4 regions of the Bradyrhizobium sp. LB13.1 genome follow, and region 2 is predicted to be linked to each of the others. Evidence: predicted binding sites of a transcription regulator. Region 2 holds the regulator's gene; each other region holds the start of a gene.
What was found. The regulator LexA, encoded in region 2, represses DNA repair genes until DNA is damaged. The targets are predictions, from matches to a motif close to TGTTCNNNNTGTGTTCNG.
Positions count from the first base shown of each region.

Region 1: the regulator LexA is predicted to act here: its motif matches at 2,910-2,927, upstream of ACVWYI_RS21845 (single-stranded DNA-binding protein).
Region 3: the regulator LexA is predicted to act here: its motif matches at 1,889-1,906, upstream of ACVWYI_RS11150 (DUF3072 domain-containing protein).
Region 4: the regulator LexA is predicted to act here: its motif matches at 2,928-2,945, upstream of ACVWYI_RS34810 (ribonuclease T2).

Region 1 is NZ_JBSRYQ010000001.1:4,586,244-4,591,275, reverse strand. It holds gene uvrA (excinuclease ABC subunit UvrA) at 1-606, opposite strand, end outside; partial or broken gene ACVWYI_RS21855 (outer membrane protein) at 884-1,631, opposite strand; gene ACVWYI_RS21850 (outer membrane protein) at 1,866-2,648, opposite strand; gene ACVWYI_RS21845 (single-stranded DNA-binding protein) at 3,095-3,592, shown strand; gene gyrA (DNA gyrase subunit A) at 3,969-5,032, shown strand, end outside.
Region 2 is NZ_JBSRYQ010000001.1:4,688,630-4,693,661, forward strand. It holds gene ACVWYI_RS22320 (hypothetical protein) at 1-183, shown strand, start outside; gene ACVWYI_RS22325 (molybdopterin molybdotransferase MoeA) at 409-1,620, shown strand; gene lexA (transcriptional repressor LexA) at 1,797-2,498, shown strand; gene ACVWYI_RS22335 (hypothetical protein) at 2,888-3,322, shown strand; partial or broken gene ACVWYI_RS22340 (ComEC/Rec2 family competence protein) at 3,461-4,534, opposite strand; gene ACVWYI_RS22345 (hypothetical protein) at 4,638-4,829, opposite strand.
Region 3 is NZ_JBSRYQ010000001.1:2,359,232-2,364,263, reverse strand. It holds gene ACVWYI_RS11180 (HWE histidine kinase domain-containing protein) at 1-290, shown strand, start outside; gene ACVWYI_RS11175 (hypothetical protein) at 287-508, opposite strand; gene ACVWYI_RS11170 (hypothetical protein) at 650-907, shown strand; gene ACVWYI_RS11165 (hypothetical protein) at 1,001-1,246, shown strand; gene ACVWYI_RS11160 (hypothetical protein) at 1,381-1,587, opposite strand; gene ACVWYI_RS11155 (hypothetical protein) at 1,606-1,827, opposite strand; gene ACVWYI_RS11150 (DUF3072 domain-containing protein) at 1,944-2,138, shown strand; gene ACVWYI_RS11145 (DUF6496 domain-containing protein) at 2,226-2,552, shown strand; gene ACVWYI_RS11140 (hypothetical protein) at 2,559-2,939, opposite strand; gene ACVWYI_RS11135 (Do family serine endopeptidase) at 3,212-4,747, opposite strand; gene ACVWYI_RS11130 (hypothetical protein) at 4,865-5,032, opposite strand, start outside.
Region 4 is NZ_JBSRYQ010000001.1:7,174,282-7,179,313, reverse strand. It holds gene ACVWYI_RS34825 (outer membrane protein) at 100-723, shown strand; gene ACVWYI_RS34820 (cold-shock protein) at 811-1,026, opposite strand; gene ACVWYI_RS34815 (23S rRNA (adenine(2030)-N(6))-methyltransferase RlmJ) at 1,277-2,134, opposite strand; gene ACVWYI_RS34810 (ribonuclease T2) at 2,191-2,883, opposite strand; gene ACVWYI_RS34805 (hypothetical protein) at 3,022-3,486, opposite strand; gene ACVWYI_RS34800 (hypothetical protein) at 3,669-3,962, shown strand; partial or broken gene ACVWYI_RS34795 (DUF3617 domain-containing protein) at 4,008-4,540, shown strand; gene ACVWYI_RS34790 (ATP-binding protein) at 4,561-5,032, opposite strand, start outside.

The DNA.
Region 1 (5,032 bases), 100 kb from region 2:
CTCATGGAAGGTGCCGTCGATCTTGACGCGCTGAAAGCCCTTCTTGAGCCATTCGGTGAGCTCTTTCCGGTACTCGCCCTTGCGGCCGCGCACGACCGGCGCGAGCAGATAAAGGCGCGTGCCCTCGGGCAGCACCAAGACGCGATCGACCATCTGCGAGACGGTCTGGCTCTCGATCGGAAAGCCTGTGGCCGGCGAATAGGGCACGCCGACGCGCGCCCATAACAGGCGCATGTAGTCGTAGATTTCGGTGACGGTGCCGACGGTGGAGCGCGGGTTCTTCGACGTCGTCTTCTGCTCGATCGAGATCGCCGGCGACAATCCGTCGATCTGGTCGACGTCGGGCTTCTGCATCATCTCCAGGAATTGGCGCGCATAGGCCGATAGCGATTCGACGTAGCGGCGCTGGCCCTCGGCATAGATGGTGTCGAAGGCGAGCGAGGATTTGCCGGAGCCTGACAGCCCCGTGAACACCACCAGCTTGTCGCGGGGAATCTCGACGTCGACGTTCTTGAGGTTGTGCTCGCGCGCGCCACGGATCGTAATTGCGCGCAGATTTGATCCCACGTTCGGCTGTTGGCGCTTCGCCTTGATCACTTCATCCATCCTGGTGGTCCTCAAGAATCCCAAAGGCGCGCGATCGCGCCAACGCTGAAGGCGCGCTTCGCCCGGAACCGGGATCGGCGCCGATGGGTATGTCAGCGAACGTAGGAAGAACGAGGAGGGATTTCCAGTGGCCTTTGCGAATCGTCAACGGATTGTTGGCGCGCTGGCGGCATCTGGCAGCAGGAGGGCCAGCGGAACTACGCTGCAGGAGACCGCGCAAACAAAAAGGCCGGCGCAAGGCCGGCCTTTCGTAACGATGTGACGTCGGTCGTGCAGATCAGTACTTCGCGACGATCGGACCGCCGAAGCGATAGTTCAAGCGAACCGTGGCCATATCCACGTCCTGCTTGATGCTGTCGCTGCGGGTGTTCACACCGAGGAAGGTGAAGCTGTCGGTGTGCTTGCCCATGAACAGGTGGTTATATTCGACGGCGACCGACCAGTTCGGAGCGAAGCCGAACTCGATGCCGGTGCCGACCGTGCCACCCCAACGGGTTTCGTTGGCGGTATCGAGGGTGACGCCACCCAGAGTGCCGCTGAAACTTGTTGTGGGTGACGGCCGCGCCGCCCTTCACGTACCAGAGCACGTTGTTCCAGGCATAACCCACCTGACCGGTGAAGAGGCCGATGGCGTCGATCTTGGTGTTGTTCACCAGCGGGAAGAACGCGGCGGGCGAGCTGGTGTTCGAGCCCTTCAGGTCAGCCCAATCGCCCTGGGCTTCGAGGCCGAACACCCAATTGCTGGACTGCCAGCGATAGCCGATCTGGCCGCCGACGATGGCGCCGGTTGCATTGTGGCAGCCTTCAGCCGTGACGGGGACTGGTGCGCCAAGCACCGAGGTCGTATCCCAGCAATTGTGGCTCGAGCCACCACCGGCGTTGGCGCCGATGTAGAAGCCGGTCCAGTTGTAGACCGAAGCCATAGCCACCGGAGCCTTGGTGTAGGGGCGCGCCGCGAGATCAGCGGCCGAAGCCGGGGCAGCGAGAGCGAACAAACAGGCCGAAGCCAACAAAATCTTTTTCATTTTCAACTAATCCCAGTCCCCAGTTTCTGTTGCCCTCCCTATTCGGGAAAGGCATCGGACACTCTCGTCCAACTGATGTCACTCTTACACTACTAAAGCCGCAAGTTGTGTGTCCCACCGGCCACAGCAGCCTGAAAATGGAGCACTTGTTGACCTGTTATTCCCGTCGGGGAACGGAAACGAAAAGGCCGGCGCGAAGGCCGGCCTTAGAGTTCTTGAATGATGTCAGTTGGATCAGTACTTCGCGAGGACCGGACCGCCCCAGCGATAGTTCAAGCGGACAAGCCCCATATCGACATCCTGGCTAATTCGGTCGCTTCCGAATGTTGCGCCCGCGGGCGTTGTGAAGCCGATCGTGCGATTGCCAAGGAAGATGTGGTCGTACTCAAAGCCCAGCGACCAGTTTGGTGCGAAGCCGAACTCCAAACCGGCTCCGACCGTCCCACCCCAGCGAGTTTCACGCGCCGAAGCCAGCAGCGTACCCGCGCCGGGCGTACCTGCGGCGGCATAGACGTCGTACTTGTCACCGACCACGGCGCCGCCGCCCTTCACGTAGAGCAGCACGTTGTTCCAGGCGTAACCGACCTGACCGGTGATGAGCCCGAAAGAATCGATGCGAGAACGGTTGCGATCACCGGTCACCAAAGCGGTGCCCGGAAACAGTGTGCTCACGTTGTCGCCCCGGAAGTCGGCCCAGTTGCCCTGGCCTTCAAAGCCGAACACCCAACTGGCCGTCTGCCAGCGATAGCCGATCTGCCCGCCGACGGTGCCGCCTGTCGCATTGTGACAGCCTTCGCCGACCAATGTACCGGTCACCGGCGTAACGAAGTCCCAGCACTTGTGGCTCGACCCGCCGCCGCCGTTGATGCCGATGTAGAAGCCGCTCCAGTCATAGATGGTCGCAACCATCGGCGCCGGAGCCTTGTTGTAGGGACGTGCCGCCAGATCGGCCGCGCTCGCGGGAGCCGATACGCCCAACGCCACGGCACCGATTGCGCCAAACACAAGCTTATTCATTGCCAGTCTCCCCAGGTTCGTCGCTTCTTGTTGATCCGAAGCGGCTGATCAGGCGTGACGCCCATATGAACTAAGTCCGAGGCGACGGTAGCTCCATCGAGCGGCAGAGTCCGTCGCCCGGATGCAACAATGGCAGGCGGTGAAAGCGCCAATAACTTGCTGAATGTTAAGTTGTTCTGCTCTTCGGACGGGAACCTACAAAGGTTCCATCCAACGCTTCTGCAGATGAAGCATCCGCGAGCGACCGAAAGTCGGGTTTGCAGGAACAAATCTGGAACGAGATCCAAATAGATGCTATATTTGGGGATAACCGGAGGGATCGTGGGCTGAGCGTCCCTTGCGAGCGTATAGGGTCCGCAACAGGGTGGCAGAGGCCGCGGGCGCGGCCCCGCCTCGTGAAATTCAGTGGCATTCAAATTCAGTGGCATTCGGAGTGGAGAGCGGCGATGGCGGGAAGTGTCAACAAGGTCATTCTGGTTGGAAATCTCGGCAAGGATCCTGAAATCCGCCGCACCCAGGACGGGCGGCCGATCGCCAATCTGAGCGTCGCCACCTCGGAGACGTGGCGCGACAAGGCGACCGGCGAGCGCAAGGAAAAGACCGAGTGGCACCGCGTCGTGATCTTCAATGAAGGGCTCTGCAAGGTCGCCGAGCAGTATCTGAAGAAGGGCGCCAAGATTTACGTCGAGGGTGCGCTCCAGACCCGCAAATGGACCGACCAGAGCGGCGTCGAGAAGTACTCGACCGAGGTCGTGCTGCAGGGCTTCAACTCGACGCTGACAATGCTGGACGGTCGCAGCGGCGGCGGAGGAGCCGGCAGCTTCGGCGACGAGCCGGGCGGCGATTTCGGCTCATCGGGTCCGGTCAGCAGCGCGCCGCGCCGCCCCGTTGCCGCCGGCGGCGGTGGCCGCAACAACGACATGGACGACGATATCCCGTTCTGAGCGATCCCGTTCGAAGAACGCGGCGTATCGCACGATGTCGACGTGCCGGCCGGATGGGGCGGCGCTTCTCGTGTCGTGCCAGCAAATCTCGCTAATCGGCAGGACGGGCTCGGGATTTCCGGGCCCGCTTCATGTTTGGGTTGAGCTCGGATTGCGTCTCGGCAAGCGCGCTGACGGGCACGTTCGCCGCACGGTTTTCCAGGTGTTCCAGGCGATTTCGCAAGGTCGATGTGGCGGCTATCCGAGACATGGCTCGCAAGGGCTTAAGTTATTGGAAAAATAGGCGGAAAAAGCGCTTGCCCAAGCCTCGCAAGGGTGGTTATCCGAGCCTCGATGCGCTATATGATTCCCAGATAAAACCTCACCGGATTTCCCCTTGGCTGACGACGACGACAAGCCCGGCGACCAGCCGGCGCAACCCTCGGATATTCGCCCCGTCTCCATCTTCGAGGAGATGAAGAAGTCCTATCTCGATTACGCCATGAGCGTGATCGTGGCGCGGGCGCTGCCTGACGCCCGCGACGGCCTCAAGCCGGTGCATCGCCGCATCCTGTACTCGATGAACGAGCAGGGGCACACGCCCGACAAGAAGTACGTCAAGTCCGCCCGCGTGGTCGGCGACGTCATCGGTAAATATCATCCGCATGGCGACCAGTCGATCTACGACGCCATGGTCCGGATGGCGCAGAACTTCTCCATGCGCGTGCCGTTGATCGACGGCCAAGGCAATTTCGGCTCGGTCGACGGCGATCCCCCGGCTGCCTATCGTTACACGGAAGCCCGGTTGACGAAGGTGGCGCTGGCTCTGCTGGCAGATATCGACAAGGACACCGTCGACTTCCAGCCGAACTACGACAACAACGAGACCGAGCCGTCGGTCCTGCCGGCCAAGTTCCCGAACTTGCTCGTCAACGGCGCCGGCGGCATCGCGGTCGGCATGGCCACCAACATCCCGCCGCACAATCTCGGCGAGGTCATCGACGCCTGCGTCGCGTTGATCGACAACCCCGCGCTCACCATCGACGAGCTCATCAACATCGTGCCGGGACCGGATTTCCCGACCGGCGGCGTCATCCTCGGACGGCAGGGCATCCGCGCCGCCTATCACCTCGGCCGCGGCTCGGTCATGATGCGCGGCAAGGTCGCGATCGAGACCATCCGCAAGGAGCGCGAGGCGATCATCATCACCGAGATTCCCTACCAGGTGAACAAGGCGACGATGGTCGAGCGCATCGCCGAGCTGGTGAAGGAAAAGAAGATCGAGGGCATCGGCGACCTGCGCGATGAATCGGATCGCGACGGCTACCGCGTCGTCATCGAATTGAAGCGCGACGCCGTGCCGGATGTAGTGCTGAATCAGCTGTACAGGTTCACCCCGCTGCAGACGAGCTTCGGCGTCAACATGGTTGCGCTCGACAGCGGCCGTCCGCGGATCATGCA
Region 2 (5,032 bases):
AAGACCTACCTCACCAAGCAGGCCTCTCTTCTTCTTGAATTCGCCAGGACAACCTCAGACTCGGCCCTTTCCGCCAAGCTCGTGAGCAAGGCCGCCGACCTGAAATCCCAGGCCGATCCGCTTCCCGACAAGGATCAGGGGCCGAAGGCGCCCGACGTAAGTCCCGAGCAGACAGCGACCTGATCGGTGCTGGCCGGGGCGGTCGTCATCTCGTCCCTGCCATGGTCACTCTCCTGCCGATCTGTCTCGTTCCTCGGATCATGCCGCGACGGGCTTGATCTTGCCTTCCAGAACAATGTGAAGCAGCGGGATGACTGTCCCCGCTCAGCTGTTTTTGCCTCTGCGCCCGCGCTCGGCTAGAAGACTTGCGGAACATTCGCCCGAACGTGCCGAGCAGGAGTTTTCGCCGTGGCCTTGATGCCGGTTTCTGACGCGCTTGCCGCGGTGCTGGCGGGTGCAGAGCCGCTGCCCGAAGAGATGGTTGCCATCGACGAAGCCTACCATCGCGTGCTCGCGCGCGACGCCGCGGCCCGGCGCACGCAGCCGCCACAGGCGATGTCGGCGATGGATGGCTACGCGGTGCGTGCGGCCGATGCCGCGACGATCGATTCGAAGCTCACCGTCATCGGCGAGGTCGCGGCAGGTCGGCCGTTCGCGGGAACAGTCGGCGCCGGCGAGGCCGTGCGGATCTTCACCGGCGGCGTCGTTCCCTACGGCGCCGACGCCGTCGTGATCCAGGAGGACACGGTCGCCGACGGCAAGCGCATCACGATCAAGGAAGCCGCGATCGCCGGACGGCACATCCGGCCCGCCGGTGTCGATTTCCGTGACGGCGACGTGCTCCTGCGCAAGGGAAGCCGTCTCACCGAGCGCGACCTCGCGCTTGCGGCCGGGATGAATCACCCGCACCTCTCCGTTTGCCGACGTCCGAAGGTCGCGATCCTCGCCACCGGCGACGAGCTGGTGATGCCGGGCACCACGCCCGGTCACGGCCAGATCGTCTATTCCAACGGCTACGCCCTGCACGCTCTCGCTCGCAGCGAGGGCGCCGAGACCATCGACCTCGGTATTGCCACCGACACGCTGGAGGCCACCACCGTCGGCATTCGACGCGCCCGCGAGAGCGGAGCCGACATCCTGATCACGACCGGCGGCGCATCGGTCGGCGACCACGATCTGGTCCAGCAGGCGCTGAGGGACGAAGGCATAACGATGGCGTTCTGGAAGATCGCGATGCGGCCGGGCAAGCCGATGATGCACGGGCGGCTCGGCGCGATGGAGGTGATCGGCCTGCCGGGCAATCCCGTGTCGTCCTACGTCTGCGCTTTCCTGTTCTTGGTGCCGCTGATTCGCGCTCTCTCGGGCCGTTCAGTGATTCACCATCGCCGCGAGCGCGCCGTGCTCGGCCGCGACGTCGGCGCCAACGACCAGCGGGAAGACTATCTGCGCGCGCATCTGGAGGAGCGCGACGACGGCACGCGCGTTGCCCTTCCCGTCAACCATCAGGACTCTTCGCTGCTTGCGAATCTCGCTGCGGCACAGGTACTTCTCGTGCGCGCACCGTTCGCGCCGAAAGCCGAAGCAGGCACACCTTGCGAGGTGTTGCGGCTCCCCGTGTGAGCGCCCCGACAACGCATGTTCCGCGAACTTCGCTCTGTTCACGGTAAATTAAGCAGTTGCGGAACACATATCGAACATATAGTGTCCGTTCATGATTTGTTTCGAGCGTGTAGCGGCTTATTGCTGAATTCAGCGTCTCGGAATCGAACGACATCAACCGGGAGACTTTGGTCGAGATGTTAACGCGCAAACAATACGAGCTTCTGCGGTTCATCAATGAACGTCTGAAGGAAAGCGGCGTGCCGCCCTCCTTCGACGAGATGAAGGATGCGCTCGACCTGCGCTCGAAGTCGGGCATCCATCGCCTGATCACGGCGCTCGAGGAGCGCGGCTTCATCCGACGCCTGCCCAACCGCGCCCGTGCGATCGAGGTCATCAAATTGCCCGAGCTCCAGGCCGCCGCCGGCAGCCGCCGCGGCTTCACGCCGAGCGTCATTGAGGGCAATCTCGGCAAGGTACGTGCGAGCTCCAGCCTGCCCGCGGACGATGGTGAACGTCCGGTCGCGGTGCCGGTGATGGGCCGGATTGCGGCCGGCACACCGATCGAGGCGTTGCAGACCCGCAGCCACACTATCAGCGTACCGCCTGACATGCTTGGCTCGGGCGAGCACTACGCGCTCGAAGTGCGCGGCGATTCCATGGTCGAGGCCGGCATCCTCGACGGCGACATGGCGCTGATCCAGCGCAACGAGAGCGCCGATACCGGCGACATCGTGGTGGCGCTGATCGACGACGAGGAAGCAACCCTCAAGCGCTTCCGCCGCCGCGGCGCATCGATCGCGCTCGAGCCCGCCAACGGCGCCTATGAGGTGCGCATCCTGCCGCCGAACCGGGTAAAAATTCAGGGCAAGCTGATCGGGCTGTACCGAAAGTACTGAGCCCGTACGGCAGTCACGCAATACCAATTGGAGTGGACGGATTGCCCGCTCCGGCTGGATAGTCATCCTGGTTCTGCACAGATTATCCGGCCGCTTCTCCGGCGGCCCATCCTCGACACGCCGCACCAAGCATCCCAGAGGCTTCGCGGCGTTCCGGTTTGAGGAGACGTCATGCGCAAGGGCATCTCCGGCCGCTGACGTGCGCGACCGAAATGCCCAGGAGCAGGCTTTGTTCCTCGCCGATTCGGGAAAGATAATGTGATCGCGGCGTGCGGAAACCAGCCGCAGATTTGCCCATAACCAAGCAGAGGCTTGTGTGTTTCCACTCTGATAGGGGCCTGCGCCTCGATAAGAGACGCCGGTTGCTATCCCAGCATGAGGAGCACCCGATGTGTGACTACAGCCTGCATGCCATCGCGTCGCGCCCCGCCGAAGTCGGCGAGACGGTCGTCACGACAACCTTCCGCGGCACCTCGACGCGTGGTTTTGCGTCCGCAGCCGATCCGACTGTGGCCGTCTGCCTGCTGCCGGGAACGGAGCTCGCCTTCGCCGACAACATCCGCTACGATAATCGCTGGATCTGGACACGCACGATCAATTCCCGTGTCGGCAAGTTCGGCAAGATCGATCCGCACATTCCCGACCGCCATCATGACGCGATCGAATTCCCCGACGGCAAATACGTGCTGGTGACCCAGCTTGTCGAAGGACAGCGCGCGACCGTGCTGCAACTGCCGGTGACGCTGCCGGCCGGCGAGCGCGAGCACAAGCCGCAGATCATGGCCGACAGGCAGCCGACCATCACGCGCCTGCCGATCGGCTGACACGGTCGCCCTCCGGCCACGGGATCGGAGGCCAGGATTGATTTGCAATCGCCGGCCGTGGCCGGCGAGGTGGTGTGGTTTGCGTCCAGCGAATCCGATCGGATGCACCAGCCCACTGCATCTCTCCGCACGATCCGATTAATCGTCGGCTTGCAAATCGATTTCCGCCGGCGTTGCGTCCTTGCTGCGTGGCGGGATCTTTTTCGGCGCAAGACTGCCGTCGAAATCACCTTCGCCTGCGCCGGCCGGCAACCAGGGACGGCTCGTGCCTCTTTCCCTCACCGCCTGAACTGCAAAGCCGTCACCACGCTGCGTCAGCGCCAGCGCGCTCTGGCTCGCGAGCCGCCGTCGATCGACCACCATCGCGGCGCAATCGGGCGGCGCGGGACGTGCCGTCACCACCAGCGCGGCGCGGTTGCAATCGTCCGCCAGCGCGTCGATGCGCAGTGCCAGCGCGACCAGCCGCCCATCGGCGAGCGGCGTCACGCAGCCGGATTCATCGCAAGACACGCCGGCCGCCAGCGAGGTGCTGGCGGCATCGCGCGGATCGGCGTCGGCAGCCAACCACTCCTTGAGCAAAAAGCTATCCTTGCTCGTCTTGATCAGGTGAAGATGTCCGTCCTTGCCCCGCACCGCGACGCTCTGGCCATCCCCGGCAATCAGGATGTCGGGCTGCCGCACCGACAGCCCCCAGAGAATCGCGACCAGCAGCACCAGTACGCCGGACCAGCGCAGCGGCGTGCGCAACAGGCCCAGCACGATGATCCCCAGGCTCGCCGCGATCAGCGGCGCGATGCCGAAAGCCGGGATGCGGCCGATCGCGCCCGGCAATGCCGCGACCCAGCGCGAGACCACGACCATCCAGTCGATGCCGATCCCCATCAGCCACCAGAACACGCTATCGAGCCCGAAGGGAGCCGCAAGCAGCCCGAGCAGCCCCGCCGGCATCACCAGCGCCGAGACCACCGGCATCGCACCGAGATTGGCGAGCACGCCGAACGGGGTGACGCGGTGGAAGTGGAAAGCGGCATAGGGCGTGGTCGCAAGTCCCGCGATCAGCGAAGCCATGAACAGCATCGCGATCTCGCGCCCGCCCCACATCGCAACGCGCGCTGTCGCCGAATGATCGGGCGATGCGAACAGGTTCGGCATGCCGATCTGCACCAGCGCCACCAGCCCGAGCGTCGCGGCGAACGACATCTGAAATGTGGGACGCGGATTCCTAATTCATTCGTAAAGTCAAACGTTTAACTTACTCTCTTGATCTTACTCCGGGATTTTTTCCGGGACTCCGCGAGCCGCTCAACGGCGCTGGCTAAGCTTTCGCCGCCCGTTTAACCAGCTCGGCGAAAAATGGCATAAAAACAAACCAAGCAACGACTTGTGACAATGCTCCACCAATCAACACTGCCAAAAGTGCTCTGATCCTACCGAACGAGTGGATAGCACTCACAAGCGGGACAATCTTTGCGACGATCCACACATACACGAAAAGCTGCATCACCATGGCGAAAGCTCCGAACACTGACGGAACCATCGCAGGGGAGCCCGAGAGAACTAGATTTCGAATCTCCGGATCAAGGTTCGGAACATAATCCGCGACCTGCAATCAACCCGGCGAAGTGGTAGCGCAATTGGCCCTTCCCTCTGAAGAGTGCTGCGCACCAAAACACCAATAAGGTGAAAACTAGGACACCGCAGATATCCGGG
Region 3 (5,032 bases), 2.3 Mb from region 2:
GGTCGGGACGGCTCGCGATCGGCTGGCAGGCCGAGGACGAGTTGCTCACGCTGACCTGGGAGGAGACCGGCGGCCCGCTTGTCAGGCCCCCGAAGTCCCGCGGCTTCGGCACGCGGAGCCTGCTTGCGAGCGTCGAGTCCCAGCTCGGTGGACAAGCGCATTTCGATTGGCGCGCCGAGGGCCTGCTGTGCCGCCTGGAGGTGCCGTTGATTCGCAAGACTGCCGCGACAACGACACCAGGCAAATTCGAAGACGCCAGCTCCGCCGAATTGCAGCGCGCATCCGGCTAGCCGGAGGACGCATTCGTCATGCGCTGCGCCGGACGCGGTTCGCGCGCGACGCGTCCTTCGAGCCAGGCTTCCGTTCGGGCGAGCTCGCGCAGCGCTTTTGCATAGCGGCGAGCAGCACTTCGCTCCGCGCCGCGGGGCAGCTTGCGCGCTTTGCCCAGGATGTCCGCGGCGGCGTTGCGATAGGCCAGCGAGCGGTAAAGAAAGACCACCTTACCCATATCGAATGTTCCCGTGGTGTGACGTCTTCATCCTCGCAAAGCCGGCATGAACGTCGGATGAAGCGGGCAATGACAATTCCTTCATTCGGATGGAACCGGCGAGCGTCGCAGGCGTTGCATGCGAGATCGGGATAGAGTTCCATGCGCACGAAAAAGTCGTCGGACCTGATCTCTCCCAGCGGCCTCGTCAAGCTGATGACGCATGCGATGATGGGCGCAGCCCTCGGCCTCGCTTTCAGCCTCGTGCTCGTTCTGACCAATCCAGCCGTCGCCAACCTGCTCAGCCACGGCGGAAGCCAGGCCGCTGTCGCTTTCGCCCTCACATTGGCGACGACATTCGCGATCGGCGCGACACTCACCGGCGTCGTCTTCATCCTCGCAGAGGACAAGGAATCTTGAAGTGTGCGTGATGCAGCGGAGCTCCTGTGTTCGGAACTCCTGTGACCGAGCGCGGTTGGCTGCCTGCGTCAATTCAACTCAGGGAGTTCCCCCATGAAGACAACCAAGCTCGCCCTCGCCGTGATGTTGGCAACCGGCCTCGCCGCCGCGCCGTTCGCCGTGCAGGCAAAGTCGCACAAGGCGAAACATGGATCCTCCATGTCGTCGTCGCAGACCACGGGCGCCAACACCAAATCCTCCAAGGGCGCCGATCCCTCCGGTCAGGGCGGCTCCGGCCCCGGCTCCGACCAGGGCGGCACCATGACGCACAACAAGGGTGGCATGAGCAACACCAAGTAGCTGCTCGGCGAAATTCAAGGAGGCCCCGCCATCGCGGGGCCTTTTTGCTTTGCGGGTTCGGCTGAACCCTTCTCAGGCCGCTTCGCCAACCTCCGGCATCGACAAGCCCGCATGTCGCCCTGCGCGCGTACGCTTCAACGACGGCCGCCGGTGAGGTCGGGATGACAGCCCGCACGATCTGATTTCACGAGATGATCGAGCTGTTCGCTCTTGCGCACGATCAGGAGCTGGGCCGCGGCGTCGTCGAGCCCCTCGCGTTGCAGCTGCCGGATGGCCGAGCCCAGTTCGAGAATCTCGGCGCGCAGTCTCAAGATCCGGTACGTCGCCGGGTCTTCTTCCACGGCACACTCCCAAAGCTCTCAATGGCGCGCGATAGCACGCACGGGATTGCCGGCTTTCTTCGCGGAACGAAGGCGCATCCTGTCGCGGACATCCGGCAGGACATCGCCGCCACCTGCAGCCTTCCATTCGCCGATCAGAAGATTGATTTTCCAGCGCAGATCCATCTGCGCCAGGGCCTTCTCCGTGCAGTCGCGATCACGGTCGACGAACTCGCGCACGGACGCCTCGACATCGGCCATTTCTAGCCTCAACACACTGATTTTGCGTCGAATTTCATTAATTCTGTTGTCCATGACTTGTTAGAACAAAATAAGAACATATAGTCAAGTCACGATTTCAGGTCCGGAGAAGCGACATGCAGGTTCAGGGTAAATACGATGCCAGGGCTTTCCTCACCGAGCAGATGACCCGGACACAGGGCCTCAGGCTGAAACGGCTCAGCGAAGAGGCCTATCAACCCGCGCAATATGCGCGGGACCTGTCCTCCAGTGAGGCAGCACGGCGCATCCAGGTGCTGGAAGCGGAGATCGAGCTGGCGAATTCGTTCTAGGCTACCCGCTCAATCCAGGACGTTGCGTGCCCGCTTTCGGAACCATGCCTGTCGCGGATGGTTCTCCCCGGCCAAGGGAGAACATGCATGGCACGCAAGGCAAAGAAGCGCCGCTACTCGCGCAGCTCCGGCAGCGATGTCGAACGCGAGATGAAACGCTACAAGAAGGGCAGCGCGAAGAGCGGACCTGGCGGTCGAGGCGGACGCGTGAAGAGCCGCAAGCAGGCAATCGCGATCGGCCTGTCGAAGGCACGCAAGAAGGGCAAGAAGGTCCCGAAGAAGGCCGCGAAAAAGACCTCCAAGAAGAAGACCTCCAAGAAGACGAAGAAGACTTCGAAGAAAACGTCCAGGAAAACGTCGAAGAAAACGTCGAAGAAAACGTCGAAGCGCAAATCCTCCAAACGGTCGCGCTGAACTCTGTCAGGTCATGCTGCCCGGCATGAAGCAGCGGATCGAAACGCCAAACGCGGTCTTCACCGGCCACACCATGGTTCGGCCGGCCCGGTTCGGCTCGGTGATCACGGCTTCGTCCGGGACCTCCACCCACTCCCCGTCGAGCCGCACCCGATAATGCCCGTTGTGCGAGTCCCAGTCGGGATCGGCGACGGCAAACCCATCCGCATCCGAGCAGCACGGACCGAGATGGCTGCGCAGGCCGTCGAACCACGGCTTGAGGGGTGAGTCCGCGTAGCGGCCGTCGTCGCGCCCGAGAGCGTTTCCACCCCACAGCACGAATGGCGCCACGAGCAGCGCAGTCCTCAGCGAGAGCTTCAATCGATCCGAGAGCTTCAATCGATCCATGTCGGCACCGATCAAATGCGAACTGCCGGCCAGCTAGCTCAGCGGCGGCAAGTTCGAAGTTCCACGCTTGCAATCGTCCCGGCGGCTTCATTGCCGCCGACTCCATACGAGATCCGCAATTGTGATGAGCGAACACGGCTTTTTCGGACGAACCGGGTCATCCTCTCTGCCGTTAACGAGAATGTTATCGGCGGCCATCCGGAATCCTGAAGGCAAACAGGAAAGGCGGCCCGTGGGCCGCCTTTTTGGATTTGCGCGGATCGCCGTTCGACTTATGCGAGCGGCACCGCGACGAATCGGGTCGCCTGCGCGTTTCTGATCTGCAGCAGCACGCTGCGCTTGCCGGACGATTTCGCCTGCGCCAGCTCCGAACGGACATCACCGATATTGGCGACGGCCTTGCCGCCGACGTTGAGGATGACGTCGCCGGTCTGGATGCCGCGCTGCGCGGCCGGCCCTTGCGGATCGACTTCAGTGACGACGACGCCCTTCTGGCCGGCGCCCTGGACGTCGCCGGCCGGAGCCAGGCTGAGCCCGAGACGCGGCGTGCCGGCATCCGGCTGCGCCTTGCCCTCGTCGGCCTTAGCCTGCCGCTCGTTCGGCAATTCGCCGAGCACCAGCGTCACCGTCTTGCTGTCGCCCTTGTGGACGACATCGAGCTTCACGGACGTGCCCGGTGCAAGCGTAGCGATAGTGCGGGCGAGATCGCGGGAGTCCTTGATCGCGGTGCCGTTGACGGCGGTGATGACGTCGCCCGCCTCGATGCCCGCCTTCGCTGCCGGGCTAGCGTCCTGCGGATTGTCCACGATCGCGCCGCGCGCCTCCTTGAGGCCGAGGCTGTCGGCGATATCCGATGTCACCGGCTGCACCTGCACGCCGAGCCAGCCGCGTGTCACCGCACCCTTGTCCTTCAACTGTGCGACGACGAGCTTTGCGGTCGAAGCCGGAATGTCGAAGCCGATGCCGACCGAGCCGCCGGAGGGCGAGAAGATCGCGGTGTTCACGCCAATCACGTTGCCGTTCATGTCGAACGCCGGACCGCCGGAATTGCCCTTGTTGATCGGTGCATCGATCTGGATGAAATCGTCATAGGGACCGTTGCCGATGTCGCGGCCGCTGGCCGAGACGATGCCGGCGGTCACGGTGCCGCCGAGGCCGAAGGGATTGCCGACCGCGACCACCCAGTCGCCGATGCGCGGCTTCTGGTCGGAGAATTTGACGAACGGAAAATCCTTCTTGCCCTCGACCTTGATCAGCGCGAGATCGGTCTTCGGATCGGTGCCGACCACCTTCGCGGTATAGGTCTGGCCGTCATCCATCGTCACCTGCACCGACTCAGCGTGGTCGACGACGTGGTTGTTGGTCACGGCATAGCCGTCGGCGGAGATGAAGAAGCCGGAGCCCTCACCCGTGATAGTCTGGTGGCGCTGGCGCGGCATGCCGTTCATGCCACCCGGACCACCGAAGCCGAATTGCCGTGAGAATTGGTCGAACGGCGTCGCCTCGTCCGAATCCATCCGGTTCTGTTGCAGCATCGCGCTCTTCTCGCTGTCCTGGTCGATTTTGACCCGCACCGAGATGACGGCGGATTTGACCTTGCTGACGAGATCGCCGAAGCCCTGCGGTGTCGTGGCGGTCTCCGCGGCCTGGGCGGGCGCAATGAAGGAGGTCGCGCTGAACGGCGAAGAGCCGGGAGCAGTCGCCAGCACGGCCAGGCCAAGCGCGGCCACGGTGCCGAGCAGCGCGAGCCGGCGCGGCCTCAGTATCTTGCGGGACGTGGTGGTGTCGGAATTGACGCGATCGTTCATGTCGATATGTCCATGTTGGGTAAGTCGCCTTGCACCCAACATGGTGGTCGCCACCTTACGGCGTCCCGTCCACGCGATTAAATCTTGGCAAAGAAGACACGGAGGCCGGACGAAATGTCACGCCGCGGCAGGCCTCTCCCACGCCGTGGCCGCGACAGCGTCCTCGTCATGTTGCGCATTGCACGCATCGTAATGTGCCTTGAGCTCGACTTCGGCGAGATATTCAAAATGTTCAGCCTGGCCGAGCAGTTCCCAGTTCTGGAGCGGCCGGTAGGCGGCCTGCTG
Region 4 (5,032 bases), 2.5 Mb from region 2:
TCTTACACGAAAAGGTCTTGGTTCCGTAACCATGCGGTTTTGCCTCGCGCGGCGGCGCAGGCATCGCACCCGGTGACGGCAGTTGCGTTGGAGTGTGTGATGAAGAGGCTCGTTGTGGGCGCAGCTGCGTTGGTTGCAGCCGGCTGGACGGCTTCGGCAAAGGCGGCCGATCTCAATTACGGGCAGCGTGCGCCCTACACGGTCAATCAGCCGCTCAACGGCTATAGCTGGGCGGGCCCGTATCTCGGCGGCAATCTCGGCTACGAATGGGGCTCGGTGAACAACAATCCCGCAAAGCCCTCCGGCTTCGTCGGCGGTGTTCAGGCCGGCTACAATTTCCAGAACGGCCCGTGGGTGTTCGGCGTCGAGGGCGACATCCAGGCCACGGGTGCCGACGACACCTTCGCGCCGTGGAAGTTCTCCAATCCGTGGTTCGGCACCCTGCGCGGCCGCGCCGGCTATGCCTTCAGCAACGTGCTGGTCTACGGCACCGCGGGCCTCGCCTTCGGCGAGCTGCGCGCGCAGACGTTCGGCTGGACGGAGTCGCACACCAGCGCCGGCTGGACCATCGGTGCCGGCGCGGAAGTTGGGTTCGCGCCGAACTGGAGCGCCAAGCTCGAATATCTCTACATTGATCTGTCGACGAGTCAGTTCGCGATTACAGGCGTGTCAAACGGCTATAGCGCCAGCGTTGTGCGCGCAGGCGTGAACTATCACTTCTGATACCCAAAGAAGAAAATACCGGACTACAGCCTCCCGGCCGCTCGCGGCCGGGATTTTTTTGGGGCCGGTGTTTTCGCGTGGGACTCGCTAGGAAAGGATGACTAAATCGACCGCCTTCGGCCCCTTCCCCTTCTTGTCCGGTTCGACTTCGAAAGTAATACGCTGTCCTTCGGCAAGGTCCTTTAATCCGGCCCGCTCCACGGCAGTAATGTGCACGAAGACGTCGCGGCCGCCGTCGTCCGGTTTGATGAATCCGTAGCCGCGCTCGCCGTTGAAAAACTTGACCGTTCCCGTCATGGCCATCGGGAAACTCCCCCTCATTGCTCCTCCGTCGCGACGCAGACGCACGTCACGACATGACCGGGCCTTACGAAGCCCGGGAGCTGGCCATCCTTGGGCAGACCATTCGGTCCGACTGGATCTTTCTTAGGCCTTCACTCCGCCGCAACCATTCGCGGAAGCGGAACGTAAAGCCAGTCACGGAAACAGCATAATACGGTTCTTTGCAGATTGACTACGGCTCTTGCATATTTTTCCCAAGAATGCCGGAGTGTTAGGGCCTCGGCACCTCTAATCGGAATCTGGCAGCGCCACCCTGGCCGAGCGGCATTTCCAGCTCGGGCAGGATCGTCTTGAGCTCGCCCTGCAGCGTGTAAGGCGGATTGACGATCAAGAGCCCGGTGGAGGTGAGAGTTGCGCCGTCGGCTTGCGGCGACACACTGAATTCGAGGCGCAGGCAATTTCCCGGCGGCTTTGCTGCGGCTGCGAGGCGCGCCACTGATTGCACCAGTGCGTCGGTGGCGCGCCGGCTCTTGGCGGGATACCAGATTACATAGATACCAGTCGGCCATTTCGCGAAAGCCGCCGAGAAGGCCTCGCCCAGCTTGTCGAACTCGTCCTTTGCCTCGAACGGGGGGTCGATCAGCACGAGCCCGCGCCGTTCCTTCGGCGGCACGAAAGCCGGCAGCGCCATCCAGCCGTCGAGATCGACCACGCGGGCCTGCTCGTCGTGGCGCAGCACGCCGATCAGCGCTTTCCGCGCCTTCGGCTCGAGTTCGCAGGCGACGAGGCGGTCCTGCGGCCGCATCAGGGCGCGCGCAATCAGCGGCGAGCCCGGATAAGCCTTGAGCTCGCCCTTCGGATTGTAGGCGCGGACAATATCGAGATAGGGCTTGGTCAGCGCGATGGTGTCGTTCGAGAAACGCGCCTGCATCAGCCGGGCGATGCCCGTCAGCCACTCGCCGCCGCGGCGGGCCTCGTCGCTTTCGAGATCGTAGAGGCCGGCGCCCGCATGGGTGTCGATGACGCGGAAGGCGCCCGGCTTGTCCTGGAGATAGGTGACGATGCGCGCCAGCACGATGTGCTTGATGACGTCAGCGAAGCTTCCGGCGTGAAAGGCGTGGCGGGTAATTCATGCAAGAGCACTACGCCACGTGACGGCTTGAGCAAAGAGGCACGACGCCGGGGCTACCCACCCCTGATCGGCGGCATCGTCACCTGGTCGCGGCGGCAGGCGCGGCGGTCGATCTCCTCGCAGGCGCGGAATTGCAGGTCCTTGCTGAGGCAGATGCGGACTTCGGACAGCCGCGTCCGGTTGCACGTGATCGAGACGGCGGCGTTGCCGAGGCCCGGATTGGCCTTGATGAAGGCCTCCTCCACCTCAGCCGGCGCCACGGTCTTGGCCTGCGATAGATCGAGATATTCGGCCGGAATCTTGATCGCGGCGCGCGCCTTTCGGATCGTTTCGAAATAGCTGCGGTCGGCGAGCCCCGAGCAGGTGCCGTGCTTGTCCCACTCGTTGAAAATCAGCCCCGGCGCCGGCATCAGATCGAGCATCGAGGAGACGATGCTGCGATTCAGCCGCGGCGACGGCCGCTGGCAATATTCCGGAAAACCGTTCTCATATTGCGGCCACAGACCATGCACCACGAAAGAGTAGGGCCGTCCGCTGCACTGGATCTGCGAGCGGCCGCCGCGCTCTGCCGCCTCCTCGCAGAAGGAGGGCGACCACGACAGCGACAGCACATAAAAATCGAATTCGCCGGGCGCGTTCTGCCGCTTGTCCTCGGCCTTCGCGCCGCCGGCCAGCGCAGCCAGCCCGGCCGCAAGCGTCAGCGAGATCATCAGGCGGGAGAACGAATGCAATCTGGAATGAAACATGGCGACCCCCTCAACTAGACTGTGCAGCAAGCCTAGCAGGCGATAGGAACATTTCAAGAACAAAATTCAGGCGGCCATTTCAGCCAACCGAATCAGAGCTTCTTGGACTGAGGCTGGGCTGCTTAAGGCTTAGGCTGCTTAAGGCTTGGCGGCGCGGCAGGACGGGTTGTAGGCCCAGTTGCGGTCGAGCCCGACCACGCACCATTCGACGCCCTGGCCGAAGCTGGCGAAGCCGCCATCCTCGATGATCGAGAAGTGCACCTTGCGCATCTTGCCGTCCGTGAGCATGGCCTCGCCGCTGCAAAAGCGGCGCGGAATGTTATCGGGTGCCCAGGGCCGGAACGCGGTCTCGCGAACCGCGGCGAAGCCGGTGATCTTCAACGAGGAATTCCAGAACGAGCTTTCCTTCTCCAAGAACTGGGAAGCGATCGTCGGCAGCGCCCTGTCGCATTCGGAGACGTTGCCGTCATAGCGCGGCCCGCTCAGCCAGAAATTCAGCTCCAGCGGATTGGCGGCCCTGGCCTCACCGAGCGACAGCGCCCCGAACAGGAGGCCGAGCACGGCGGCAAAGCGGAGCGATTTCAGGGAGGTCGAGGCGCGCATGGGCAATCCAGACAACATGATCTGCGAGGGACGGACGGTGCCGTGAAGGCCGCGCGGGGTCAAGTGCAGCGCGGCAACACTTGCCGACGAGTTGACCACAAGGTCGCAGCAACCGGCCTTCCGTTCTTTCCACCGCCGCCCCGGGCACCGTAAACTGCCACCAACCAATCGGAGTGACGGGAATGCGAATCATTGCGGCCGCGGGCCTACTTGCCTTGGGTATGATGGCGAGCCAGTCGGCGCGCGCCGATATCCTTCCGGTGCCTCCGTTTAAGGGCAACGACACCGGCGGCATCATCGCCTATTCGATGGCAACCCAGGTCGATGCGCGGCAGGTCGCGGTCGATCACTGCGCGCGCTACGGAAAGGTCGCGAAATTCCTGGGGGTGCAGGCCTATGAGGGCGGCTACATCTCGTTCTCATGCCGCTGGGTGCCCTATGGCGCTGCCGACAAGCCGATCCGCACGCTCTACTGAGGCGTTTTCGTAACGCCCGCAATCTCTTAGCCGGGAGCTTCTCACATGACGCGCAAACTCGCTTTGCTCGGCTCGGCCCTTTGCCTCGTCTTGTCGGCCGGCGTAGCCAGCGCCGACGATCTGCCGATGCGCAAAGCCGGTCTCTGGGAATTGAAGATGCTCAGGACCGCGGTACGCCCGTGCCCGAAATGACCATGCAGCACTGCACCGACGAGACCGTCGACAAGGAGATGAACAACAACGTCTCCCCGATGGCCAAGCAGATCTGCGCCAAGCAGGACATCAAGAAGACCGCGACCGGCTATGTCAGCGATTCCGAGTGCAGTGTCGCGGGCATCAGCACGACCTCGCATGCCGAGATCACGGGCGATTTCAATTCGGCCTACACGGTGAAGACCTCGTCGCACGCACAAGGTGGCGCCGCCGGCGCCGCGGGGCGCGATTCCACGATGACGCTCGAAGCCAAGTGGCTCGGAGCCTGCAAGCCCGAGCAGAAGCCCGGCGACATCGTGATGCCCGGCGGCTTCAAGATGAACGTGCGCGACATCGACAAGCTGAAGGCGCTGCTGCCGAAATAGGGCTATTGCGGTTACATCCGTTACACCGGTATCCGCACGCTCGCCCTTAATCCGCCCATCGGGCTATCGCCGAGCGTGATGTCACCGCCATGCGAGCGGGCGATGTCGCGTGCGATCGCGAGGCCTAGGCCGGTGCCGCCTTCGTCCTGGTTGCGGGCGTTGTCCAGCCGCAGGAATGGCTTGAACACCTCTTCGCGCAGATGGGCGGGAATGCCCGGCCCGTCGTCGTCGACCGTCACGGTCAAATAACGGTGATCGCGCTGACCGGTGATGGCGATGCTTTTGCCGTAGCGGGCGGCGTTGGTGACGAGGTTGGCGAGGCAGCGCTTGAACGAGGCCGGCTTCACCGTGACCACGGGCAGCCCGTTGAACGCGACGGTCGCGGTGTGGCCGTGGCGTTCGGCGTCGCTGCGCAACTCCTCGAGCGCCTGCGCCATGTCGGTCGGCTGCGACTGCTCGCCGGAATCGCCACGGGCAAACGCGAGGTAATCT